2 regions of the Anoxybacillus suryakundensis genome follow, and region 2 is predicted to be linked to the other one. Evidence: riboswitches for the same ligand, from Rfam matches in the RefSeq annotation. Region 2 holds a riboswitch; the other holds the start of a gene.

Evidence for each region. Region 2 has a riboswitch for S-adenosylmethionine ahead of mtnK (S-methyl-5-thioribose kinase). Riboswitches for the same ligand answer to the same signal wherever they lie in the genome.
Region 1: linked by a shared signal. The riboswitch ahead of ASC42_RS08985 (methionine ABC transporter ATP-binding protein) and the one ahead of mtnK (S-methyl-5-thioribose kinase) in region 2 are both predicted to bind S-adenosylmethionine.

Annotation. Positions count from the first base shown of each region.
Region 1 covers NZ_LIOK01000010.1:62,332-67,941, reverse strand. Annotated here, with positions in the region: gene ASC42_RS09015 (toprim domain-containing protein) at 1-20, shown strand, start outside; gene ASC42_RS09010 (thioredoxin family protein) at 29-298, shown strand; gene ASC42_RS09005 (hypothetical protein) at 427-726, shown strand; gene ASC42_RS09000 (O-acetylhomoserine aminocarboxypropyltransferase/cysteine synthase family protein) at 791-2,083, shown strand; gene ASC42_RS08995 (response regulator transcription factor) at 2,123-2,722, opposite strand; gene ASC42_RS08990 (hypothetical protein) at 3,108-3,581, shown strand; SAM riboswitch class I at 3,913-4,018, shown strand; gene ASC42_RS08985 (methionine ABC transporter ATP-binding protein) at 4,090-5,118, shown strand; gene ASC42_RS08980 (methionine ABC transporter permease) at 5,108-5,610, shown strand, end outside.
Region 2 covers NZ_LIOK01000002.1:142,803-148,412, forward strand. Annotated here, with positions in the region: gene ASC42_RS01965 (pyridoxal phosphate-dependent aminotransferase) at 1-472, opposite strand, end outside; gene ASC42_RS01970 (carbon-nitrogen family hydrolase) at 573-1,367, shown strand; SAM riboswitch class I at 1,455-1,554, shown strand; gene mtnK (S-methyl-5-thioribose kinase) at 1,624-2,793, shown strand; gene mtnA (S-methyl-5-thioribose-1-phosphate isomerase) at 2,804-3,838, shown strand; gene ASC42_RS01985 (sugar ABC transporter substrate-binding protein) at 3,835-4,953, shown strand; gene ASC42_RS01990 (sugar ABC transporter ATP-binding protein) at 4,950-5,610, shown strand, end outside.

The DNA of each region.
Region 1 (5,610 bases), on a different contig from region 2:
TACACGCACAATATTTATAGAAAGTTGTGTGATTGTCGTGAAAGTTGTCTATATGTACACACCATTATGTGGCACGTGTCAAGTGGCAAGTCGAATGGTTGATGTACTTGAACAGTTATTGCCAACCGTTACATTTGAGCGTCAAGATTTAAACTATGTGCCGGACAAAGCGGTTGAGTGGTGCATTGAAAGCGTTCCTTGTTTACTTATTTTTCAACATGGCGAACTTGTACAAAAAATATACGCCTTTCATTCGGTTCCATACTTATACGAAACGTTGCGAAAGCTGGCTGAATAAGCCAGCTTTCGACATATTTCTTGGGAAATTGACGAGGAAAGAAGACATTTGTCGACCGTTTATAGCAGGAACTACTCGTCTTCGTATGGAAATAATGGATATGAGAAATATGGGACGGGGGCGGTTGAATGAACATGTTAACGCCGATTTTGCCGAATGACTGTTTATATATTCAATTGCAATGGGAAGGCAAGCAAGTATTATTGTGCGTATCAAAAGAAGGTATTCGTCGTGTTGAAGAGGCAAATGTGGAGCAAATGATTACGATTCGTGGTTCAGCAAAAGCGATCATGTCATTATTGGAAGGTTCATTAAAACTTCAGCAACAACTTCGATTAAATGAATTATCTGTCACAGCATCGTTTCGTCACATTTTATTATTAGAGTCGATCTTTTTTCTTGCTAAACCGTACGACCTTGTTCATTGACGAGCTATTTTTATCGTGTTAAAATTCAAAATATTCAACAATTATTCGTGCAGGAGGAGAAACGATGAAATTTGAAACGATTGCTGTTCATGGCGGATTGCAAACCGATCCAGTAACGAAAGCGCGTGCAGTGCCGATTTATCAGTCCAATGCGTATTTGTTTGATCATACGGAGCATGCGGCCAATTTATTTGCATTAAAAGAAGCGGGGTACATTTATACACGCATTCATAATCCGACAGTTACTGTATTTGAAGAACGAGTGGCCAAGCTCGAAGGTGGTGTAGGAGCTTTAGCTGTAGCGAGCGGAATGGCAGCGATTACGATGGCGATTTTAAACGTCGCTCAAGCCGGGGATGACATCGTTTCTGCTTCGACGTTATATGGAGGAACGTACAATTTGCTCGCAAATACGTTACCGAAATACGGCATCACGACACATTTTGTCGATCCGACCGATCCAGAAAATTTCCGCGCTGCCATTACGCCGAAAACGAAAGCCATTTTTGCCGAAACGATCGGCAATCCGAGCTTGCACGTGTTAGATATTGAAGCGGTTGCGGAGGTTGCTCGCGAAGCAGGCATTCCGCTCATTATTGATAATACGTTTGCGACGCCTTATCTTTGCCGTCCGATTGAACACGGAGCAAATATCGTTATTCATTCAGCGACGAAATGGCTACTTGGCAACGGAACGACGCTAGGTGGCATCATTGTCGACGGCGGAAATTTTGATTGGAATTCGCCGAAGTTTCCATCGTTTACGACACCAGATCCAAGCTACCATAATCTCGTATACGCACACATTGGTGCAGCAGCGTATATCGTGAAAGCACGCGTGCAACTATTGCGCGATTTAGGACCAGCGATGAGCCCGTTCAACGCATTTCAGTTTAATTTAGGGCTTGAAACGTTACACGTACGCATGAAAGAACATATTGCCAACACGAGAAAAATTGTTGAGTATTTAGACAACCATCCAGCAGTCAATTGGGTGTTATATCCTGAGCATGACGATCACCCAGCAAAAGAGCTAGCGAAAAAATATATGCCAAAGGGGGCAGGAGCTGTCGTTGTTTTCGGCATTCAAGGCGGTCGTGAAGCGGGGGCGACATTGATTAACAACGTTAAACTTTGGTCGCATGTCGCCAACGTCGGCGATGCAAAAAGTTTAATTATTCATCCAGCGAGCACGACGCATCAACAACTGAGCGGAGAAGATTTACAAGCGTCTGGTGTAACAGAAGATATGATTCGTTTATCAGTCGGAATCGAAAACGTGGACGATTTAATTGAAGACTTAGAACAGGCAATTGAAGCGGCGACAGGTATTCGTTCTGTATATTCGCAAGTGTAGGTATGAAAGGTGCTAGTTATATATTTCGACTAGCACCTTTCATTTTATGAGTTGTAACCGTAGCGCTTCCGCAACCGCTCCAGTTCGTGACGAAACCTTTAGTTTTTCGAAAATACAAGAAAGGTGACGTTCTACTGTTCGTTTGCTTATCATTAGCTGTTCGCTAATTTGTGTACTCGTTTGATCATCCGCTAACATTTGTAATATATCGATTTCCATGTTTGTTAAACCGTGCTTTGTTAAATACGCAGTTTCATTATCCGCTAAAAAAAGTTTTTCTCCTTCGTTGCTGTATCGGATCACATGTGCTAAATGAGTGGAAACTTTTTCTTTTGACAATACGCCGGATACACCTGCTTCGTACGCAGATAAGGCGAGCGGTGGATAGTTGCATAGCATAATGATATTTATCGTGGGATGTGTCTCCTTCACATTTTTTACCCAGTCCCATGCTTTTGCTATGTGCATGTGTACATTTATTACAATGACGTCTGGTACATGTATATGTATGAGAGTATCTAGTGAATCAAGACAAGAAACAGAACCGATAACTGTTATGTTACTTTCGTTTTCCAATAATTTTTCCAACCCAAGCAAATAGATAGGATCAGAATCAATAAGCAATGTACGAATAGTCATGCGATTTCCCCTCCATTATTTTTTACTAGATTCTACTTCATTTAATAAACTTTGTCATTTATTTTGAAGAAATTGGCGGATTTTCGCCAAAAAATTGGCGGAAAATACGGATTTTTTTCTTTTCTATTTTTGGTAAAATGAAAATAGCTGATCAGCTATTTTTGGGAGAAGAAGCGGAGGAGTATGAGCAATGTATAAGTTGAGATAAAGAACGTCCGATTTTTATACAATATGTTGTACCTATGGTGAGTAATCAGCTAAATAAAAATTCCTGCTTATATTCATGATACCGATGTTTAACTGGCGCTAATGTACAAGTCTATCTCATTATGGACAAGTAGCGGAGAACTAGCATTACAATTGGACTATGTGAGGAGAGAAAATAATGAAAAGGCAATTTAGAAGGCTTATTTTAGTTGCTACCCTAGCACTAACTGCTACTCTGTTATTAGATGGTTTTTTTGGGTCGTTAATTACTACTGAAGCTAGTACGCTCCCGAAACGAGTATATAAAGAGGGGAATGTAACAATTACAGTTACTCCTGCAGTAGGGAGTTCAATAGCAAAATTAAGCAATTCAAAATCAAAAATTGCTCCACTTGATACGATTGTCCGAGGAAATAAAGAAACAAAAACGGTTCAGAGTATGTATGGTACAGTGACGATGACAGTTACGTACGATCGAAATCTAACGACTAAGACTTCTACTATTACGGGGATTTATTCTTTAGAAAACACTGATTCTTACTTAAAATTAGTTGATAAATGGTATACCTCTAGTGTTGCACAAGCTGACTACTATGACTCCTTTCATAAAGTGTACGTAACGATTAAAATTACAAAAGAAGAATGTAATTAAAGGATCCGTTTGTCATGTAACTATGTATGCCTACAATTGGAAAGTTTAACTTCATTTTTTGAACTGAAGAGGCTGATCTAAAACGCTAATGCGTTTTGGGTAAGCCTCTCACACTGTTTACATAACAAAAGCAGAGGGTTGTTCGTAGCCCGACATCCTAGGAGTAGCGATTCCTCAATGATATATATATTCAGTTCACTTAATCATGACGGGAAATAGTTGAAAAAATTTTTATTGACACCGTCCTTCTTTTGATGATATACTCACTTTCGTAGTTTAAAAATGTCCTTGAATGCATTAAAACGTTAACTGAATAAAGCGTTTAAAAGCGCTCTTATCAAGAGAGGTGGAGGGATGTGCCCGATGAAACCCGGCAACCGTCAGTGCTGCTGAAATGGTGCCAATTCACACAAAGCGTTTGCTTTGGGAGATAAGAGACAGAATGGATGATGACGCCTTTCTGTTCTCTTGAGCAGAAAGGCTTTTTTCATGGAAGGAAGGTGACAGCATGATTACTTTATCAAACGTAACGAAAGTATATAAAGCGGCAAGTGGACATGTGACGGCGGTTGATCATGTAAACTTGCATATCGAACAAGGAGAAATTTTCGGCATCATCGGTTATAGTGGAGCAGGGAAAAGTTCCCTCATTCGATTGCTAAATGGACTAGAAAAGCCGACAAGTGGTGAAGTCATTGTCGATGGAAAAGATATGGGGAAAATTAGTGGGAAACAATTACGACAAGCGCGTCAGCAAATTGGAATGATTTTTCAACACTTTAATTTACTTTGGTCGCGAACGGTGCGCGAAAACATTGCTTTTCCGTTAGAAATTGCGGGTGTACCGAAAGAAGAACGAATGAAACGCGTCGATGAACTCATTCAACTCGTCGGTTTGCAAGGAAGAGAACATGCGTATCCGTCACAACTGAGCGGGGGGCAAAAGCAGCGTGTCGGCATTGCGCGCGCATTAGCGAACAACCCGAAAGTGTTATTATGTGATGAAGCAACGTCGGCGCTTGATCCGCAAACGACCGATTCCATTTTAGATTTGCTTGTTGATATTAACAAACGCCTCGGCTTAACGATCGTATTAATTACACACGAAATGCACGTTATTCGTAAAATTTGTGATCGTGTAGCGGTAATGGAAAACGGAAAAATTGTCGAAATGGGCGAAGTGCTTCACGTGTTCCGTAAGCCAGAACAACCGATTACGAAACGATTTGTTCAGCAAGTGACGGAGCCGGAGGAAACAAAAGAAGCGATGTTGCATCTTCTTGAACGTTATCCGAACGGCCAAGTTGTCCAGCTTACGTTTGTCGGCGAAGCGGCTGAGCAACCGCTCATTACACAACTTATTCGCCAATTCGATTTGAATATAAATATTTTACAAGGGAAAATTTCACAAACGCATCACGGTTCATACGGGGTGTTGTTCATTCACTTAGATGGTGCGAATGGAGAAGTTGAGCGAGCGCTCGCTTTTATTCGCCAGCAAGAAGTTGAAGTGGAGGTGTTGGCGAATGTCCAATGAACTATTTCCGAACGTCGTTTGGGAAAAAATATGGGCGGCAACGATGGAGACGTTGTATATGACCGCTATTTCTGTTGCAGCAACATTTGTGCTCGGTATTTTACTTGGGTTGTTGTTGTTTCTAACGTCTAAGGGAAACATATGGGAAAATCGTTTGATTAACGGTGTGATCGCATCGTTCGTCAATATTTTCCGTTCCATCCCGTTCATTATTTTAATTATTTTGCTCATTCCGTTTACAAAGCTCGTTGTCGGCACGATTCTTGGAGCGAATGCTGCGCTACCAGCGCTCATTATTGGTGCTGCACCGTTTTATGCACGCATGGTTGAAATTGCGCTTCGTGAAATTGATAAAGGTGTCATTGAAGCGGCAAAAGCGATGGGAGCGACGACAACAACAATCATTTGGAAAGTGCTTCTTCCAGAAGCGCTCCCTGCCCTTGTATCTGGGATTACGGTAACAGCAATCGCGCTCGTTGGTTACACAGCGAT
Region 2 (5,610 bases):
AAGCGGGCAAAAAGCTGTTTTCCGCCCGCAGCGGCATCATTTCCATGCGCGCCCGCGCAAGCACGACTCCCGACCAATAGTCCGGATAACCGGGATCGGGAACGAGGACGACATCACCTGAATTTAATAAACAAAGCGGCATTTCGACAAGCCCTGCTTTTCCGCCAAATAAAATAGCGACTTCTTTTTCCGGGTCAACCGTCACCCCGTATTCACGCTTATAAAACGTCGCCACCGCCTCTTTGAAAAACGAATAGCCGCGAAACGGCGAATATTTATGATACATCGGCTTTGCCACCGCCTGTTGCATCGCGCGCACAATATGTGCGGGCGTCGGCTGATCGGGATTTCCTTGTCCGAGATTAATGACATCGTGCCCTTCAGCGATGACCGCCTGTACGTTTTGCACAAGCGACGCAAAAAATTGCTTCGGTAGTTGTTGTAACACGTTCGATTGTGGAAATATGTTCATTTTTTTCACACCTACTTCACAAAAAGGTTGAAATTCTAGTCAAGTATCATATATCGTAAAAATCAAAATGTAAAGAAAATTTTTTGTTGAGGTGAATGATATGAACATCGCTTGCATACAAATGGACATTGCGTTTGGAACACCCGAAAAAAATAAACAAACCGCCTTGCGCTACATCGAACAAATCGCTCGTGACGTTGACGTCGTCGTTTTGCCTGAACTATGGACGACAGGCTATGATTTAACGAGACTTGCTCATATCGCTGACGAAAACGGCGAAGAGGCAAAATCGTTTCTTTCCGAACTTGCCCGCACGTACGATGTGCATATCGTCGGTGGATCGGTCGCAAAAAAAACGAACGAACGAATGACGAACACGATGTATGTCGTCAACCGAAACGGCGACGTCGTTGGCGAATATAGTAAACTTCATTTGTTCCAATTGATGGATGAGCATTTGTATTTGCAAGCAGGAGAAACGATGGGGCTATTTTCGCTCGATGAAACGACGTGTGCCGGCGTCATTTGTTACGACATTCGTTTTCCAGAATGGATTCGCGCGCATGCGCTACATGGTGCAGAAGTATTGTTTGTCGTTGCGCAATGGCCGCTTTCTCGCCTTCATCATTGGCGTACGCTATTAACGGCGCGGGCGATCGAAAATCAATGTTACGTTGTCGCTTGCAACCGCGCAGGAAAAGACCCGAACAACGTATTTGCTGGACATTCGCTGATCATTGATCCGTGGGGAAACGTGCTTGCTGAAGGAGGCGAACAAGAGACGGTCATTGTGACGAATATCGATATAAACGACGTGCAAGACGTGCGTGCGCGCATCCCGATTTTTTCCGATCGTCGCCCAGACGTGTATAAAATGTTTGAAAAAAAAGATTGACAAACGAGCATAATGCGATGTATGATTCGAATCAAGCGAATTCACACAACTTTTTCACTGTTTATAACATTCGAATAATAACAAACACTCTTATCAAGAGCAGGTGGAGGGACGAGCCCGATGAAGCCCGGCAACCGGCGATGACGCACGGTGCTAATTCTTGCAGCAGTAGGCTGAGAGATAAGAGGTGCGAAGCAAACTTCAAACCTCTTTCGTTCAGCGAAAGAGGTTTTTTATTTTGAGAGGAGGCATGTATATGTACGAACCATTGACAGAACAAAAAGCGATTGCCCTTGCTGTTCGTTTAGGGCTATTTGGAGAAGATGCGCTTCTTTCTAGCGAAGAAATTGGTGACGGGAACTTAAATCTCGTCTTTCGCATCGTCAACGAGCGAACAAACGACAGCATCATCATTAAACAAGCGTTGCCGTATGCGAAAGTCGTTGGCGAAAGCTGGCCGCTTACATTAAAACGGGCAACAATTGAAAGCCAAGCGTTGCGCACGTTCGCGAGCTACGTTCCTCACTATGTTCCGAAAGTATACTATTCCGATGAGACATTAGCGATTACAGTGATGGAAGATTTGTCGCATTTACACATTGCACGCCGCGGGCTCATCGAAGGAAAAACGTTTCCGCGTTTATCGGAACATATCGGCGAATTTGTCGCCAAAACAGCGTTTTACACGTCGGACTTTGGCATGAATCAACAACAAAAAAAGAAGCTCGTACAACAATTTACAAATCCCGAACTATGTAAAATTACGGAAGACCTCGTCTTTACTGATCCGTTTTTTGACCACGACACGAACAACTTTGAAACAGAGCTTCGTGCCGATGTCGAACAGCTTTGGCAAGATGATGTGCTTCAGCGCGAAACAGCGAAATTAAAACGGCTTTTTTTAACGAAAGCGGATGTGTTGCTTCATGGGGATTTACATACGGGAAGCATTTTCGCAAGCGACGAGGAAACGAAAGTGATCGACCCGGAGTTTGCGTTTTACGGTCCGATCGGCTTCGATTTAGGGCAATTTTTTGCCAACTTACTATTAAACGCTCTCTCCCGTCATGAACGTGACCGCGAACCGCTTTTTGCTCATATTGAAAACACATGGGACGTCTTTACCCGCACGTTTGCTGAACTTTGGCGCGAAAGCAACGAACCGTATGCGCGCACATCTGGCGTGCTTGATGACATCATAGGCGATGCGCTCGTTGAGGCGATCGGCTTTGCCGGTTGCGAAGTCATTCGCCGGACGATCGGGTTGGCGCATGTGGCGGACCTTGATGAATTGCCGCTTGAGCGCAGACTTCACGCAAAACGCCACGCCCTCCGTCTCGGTCGCGAACTTATCGTGCAGCGAAACAAACTAGCGATCGATGACGTGAAAAAGCTCGTGCAACAAACGGTGCATGTGAACAGCTAGGAGGAAGACGATGAAAGCAATACAATGGCATGATACACATATTACGATTTTAAACCAACAAGCGTTGCCTCATAAGACTGAATATTTAGAATTAAAACATATCGAAGACGTATGGGACGCGATCGTTACGTTAAAAGTGCGCGGAGCGCCAGCGATCGGCATGACTGCCGCCTACGGTTTGGCACTTGCGGCTCAATCATATGAGACCGATGATTTAGCGACATTTCATACCGAACTAAAACGCGACCGCGACTATTTAGCAAGTTCGCGACCGACCGCCGTCAATTTATTTTGGGCGCTTGACCGGCTCACAAAAAGCGTCGCGAACGCTACATCCGTCAACGAAGCGAAAACGACGCTTATTCATGAAGCGATTTGCATGCAAATCGAAGATGAAGACGTCTGCCGCCGCATCGGTGAACATGCCCTTTCCTTGTTTCAAGACGGCGACCGTATCATGACGATTTGTAATGCAGGAGCGATTGCCACAGCCCGTTACGGCACCGCACTTGCGCCGTTTCATTTAGCGAAAGAAAAAGGGATCACGCTTCATGCGTACGCTTGCGAAACACGCCCGGTGTTGCAAGGAGCAAGGCTAACCGCATGGGAACTTTCCGAAGCTGGCGTCGATGTGACGCTCATTACAGATAACATGGCGGCACAAACGATGAAAGCGAAGCATATTTCCGCAGTCATCGTCGGGGCAGATCGCATCGCCGCCAACGGCGATACAGCAAACAAAATCGGCACGTTCGGCTTAGCCATTTTAGCGAAAGCGTTCAACATTCCATTTTACGTCGCCGCCCCGCTATCGACGATCGACTTACAGACGAAAACAGGCGACGACATTCCGATTGAAGAGCGAGCGAAAGAAGAAGTCACACATATCGGCGGCGTGCGCATCGCGCCAGATGTGAACGTCTACAATCCGGCATTTGATGTCACACCGCATGAACTCATTACCGGCATCATTACGGAAAAAGGGATTATCTTCGGCGACTACGAAACGAAACTGCCGACATTATTTGAGGAGGTTTTGGCATGAAAAACATATGGGCAATCATCGTGCTTTTATTCGCGCTTTTAGTCGGTTGCACAAACGAACAAGACGCCGTCTCAAAACGAGCGGAACAACCGAAAGAAGAAGCGAAACAAACGAACGAAACAACGGATGCAAAAGCGGATATCCCTGCAGCATTAAACAAACCGATTAAAATAGCTGCCATTATGCAAATGTCAATCGGCACGTTTTCATCGCAATATATCGCAGGCGTGAAAGAACAAGTCGCGAAATTTGGTGGCGACGTGCAAATTTATAACGCTGACAACGATTTAACGAAAATGGCATCATACGTCGAAACAGCGATCAACCAAAACGTCGATGCGATTTTATTAGACCACGGGCGCGCAGATGCATTAAAAGCACCTGTTGAAAAGGCGCTGGAGAAAGGCATTCACGTCGTTGCGTTTGATAACGATTTAAACATTCCAGGAGTCACCGTCATTGACCAAGACGATTACAGCTTAGCATGGAAAACGTTAAAAACGTTAGCGGAAGATTTAAACGGGGAAGGCGAAATTGTCACGATTTGGGTCGGCGGCTTTACGCCAATGGAACGCCGCCATGTCATTTACGAAGCATTTCAAAAACGGTATCCGAACATTAAAGAAGTAGCGAAATTCGGCACCGCAAGCGCCAATACCGCTTTAGATACACAAACACAAATGGAAGCCATTTTAAAAAAATATCCGAACAAAGGCGACATCGACGCGGTTTTTGCGACATGGGATGAGTTCGCCAAAGGAGCAACGCGCGCCATTCAACAAGCCGGTCGAACAGAAATTAAAGTGTACGGCATCGACTTAAGCGACGAAGATTTACAACTCATTCAACAACCAAATAGCCCATGGGTCGCAACAACGGCAACCGACCCAGCGGAAGTCGGTCGCGTTCAAGTGCGCTTTGCGTATCAAAAAATCGCCGGAGAACAAACGCCAAACATTTATTCACTTGAACCACACTTAGTGAAACGTTCAGACTTGCCGAGCACACCAATTACGATGAACGAGCTAAACAACTACATGCCAAGCTGGGGACAATCGAACGTTGCCATCTCCCCATGGATGAAGACGCTTGAAGAAAAGGTGAAAAAGCAATGAGCGGTTTGCGCATGAAACAAATCGTCCATACATTTGGCGATGTGACCGTATTAAACGGCGTGAACTTCCATGTCCAACCGGGCGAAGTTCACGCCCTTTTAGGTATGAATGGAGCTGGAAAAAGCACGTTAATGAACATTTTAGCTGGCGTCTTGCAGCCGGTGAGCGGAACGATTGAAATAGACAGAAAGGTGCATACATTTTCTTCTCCGAAAGATGCAAAACGAGCAGGCATCGGACATGTCGTACAAGAAGTGGATGCGGCATTATTCCCTGCTTTGTCCGTATATGAAAATATTCTCGCTGAACAAATTGTCGCTCAAAAACAAATATCGTTTTCTAAAACGAAACATCGGGCTGCTGTTTTACAACTGCTTGAGCGCGTCGGCTTAACACATTTGTCGCCTGATGTCTCTGTACAAACATGCACGCTTCATGAAAAACAACTCATTTTGCTAGCACGCGTCCTTTCTTCTTCTGCTCGCTACATTATTTTAGATGAGCCAACCGCCTCGTTAAGCGAAGAAGAAACGAAACGATTGTTTGCGATGATCGAACAGCTAAAAGCGCAAGGGGTGTCGTTTATTTACATTTCGCATAAATTGCACGAAGTAAAACGCATATGCGATCGAATGACGATTTTGCGGGATGGCGAAG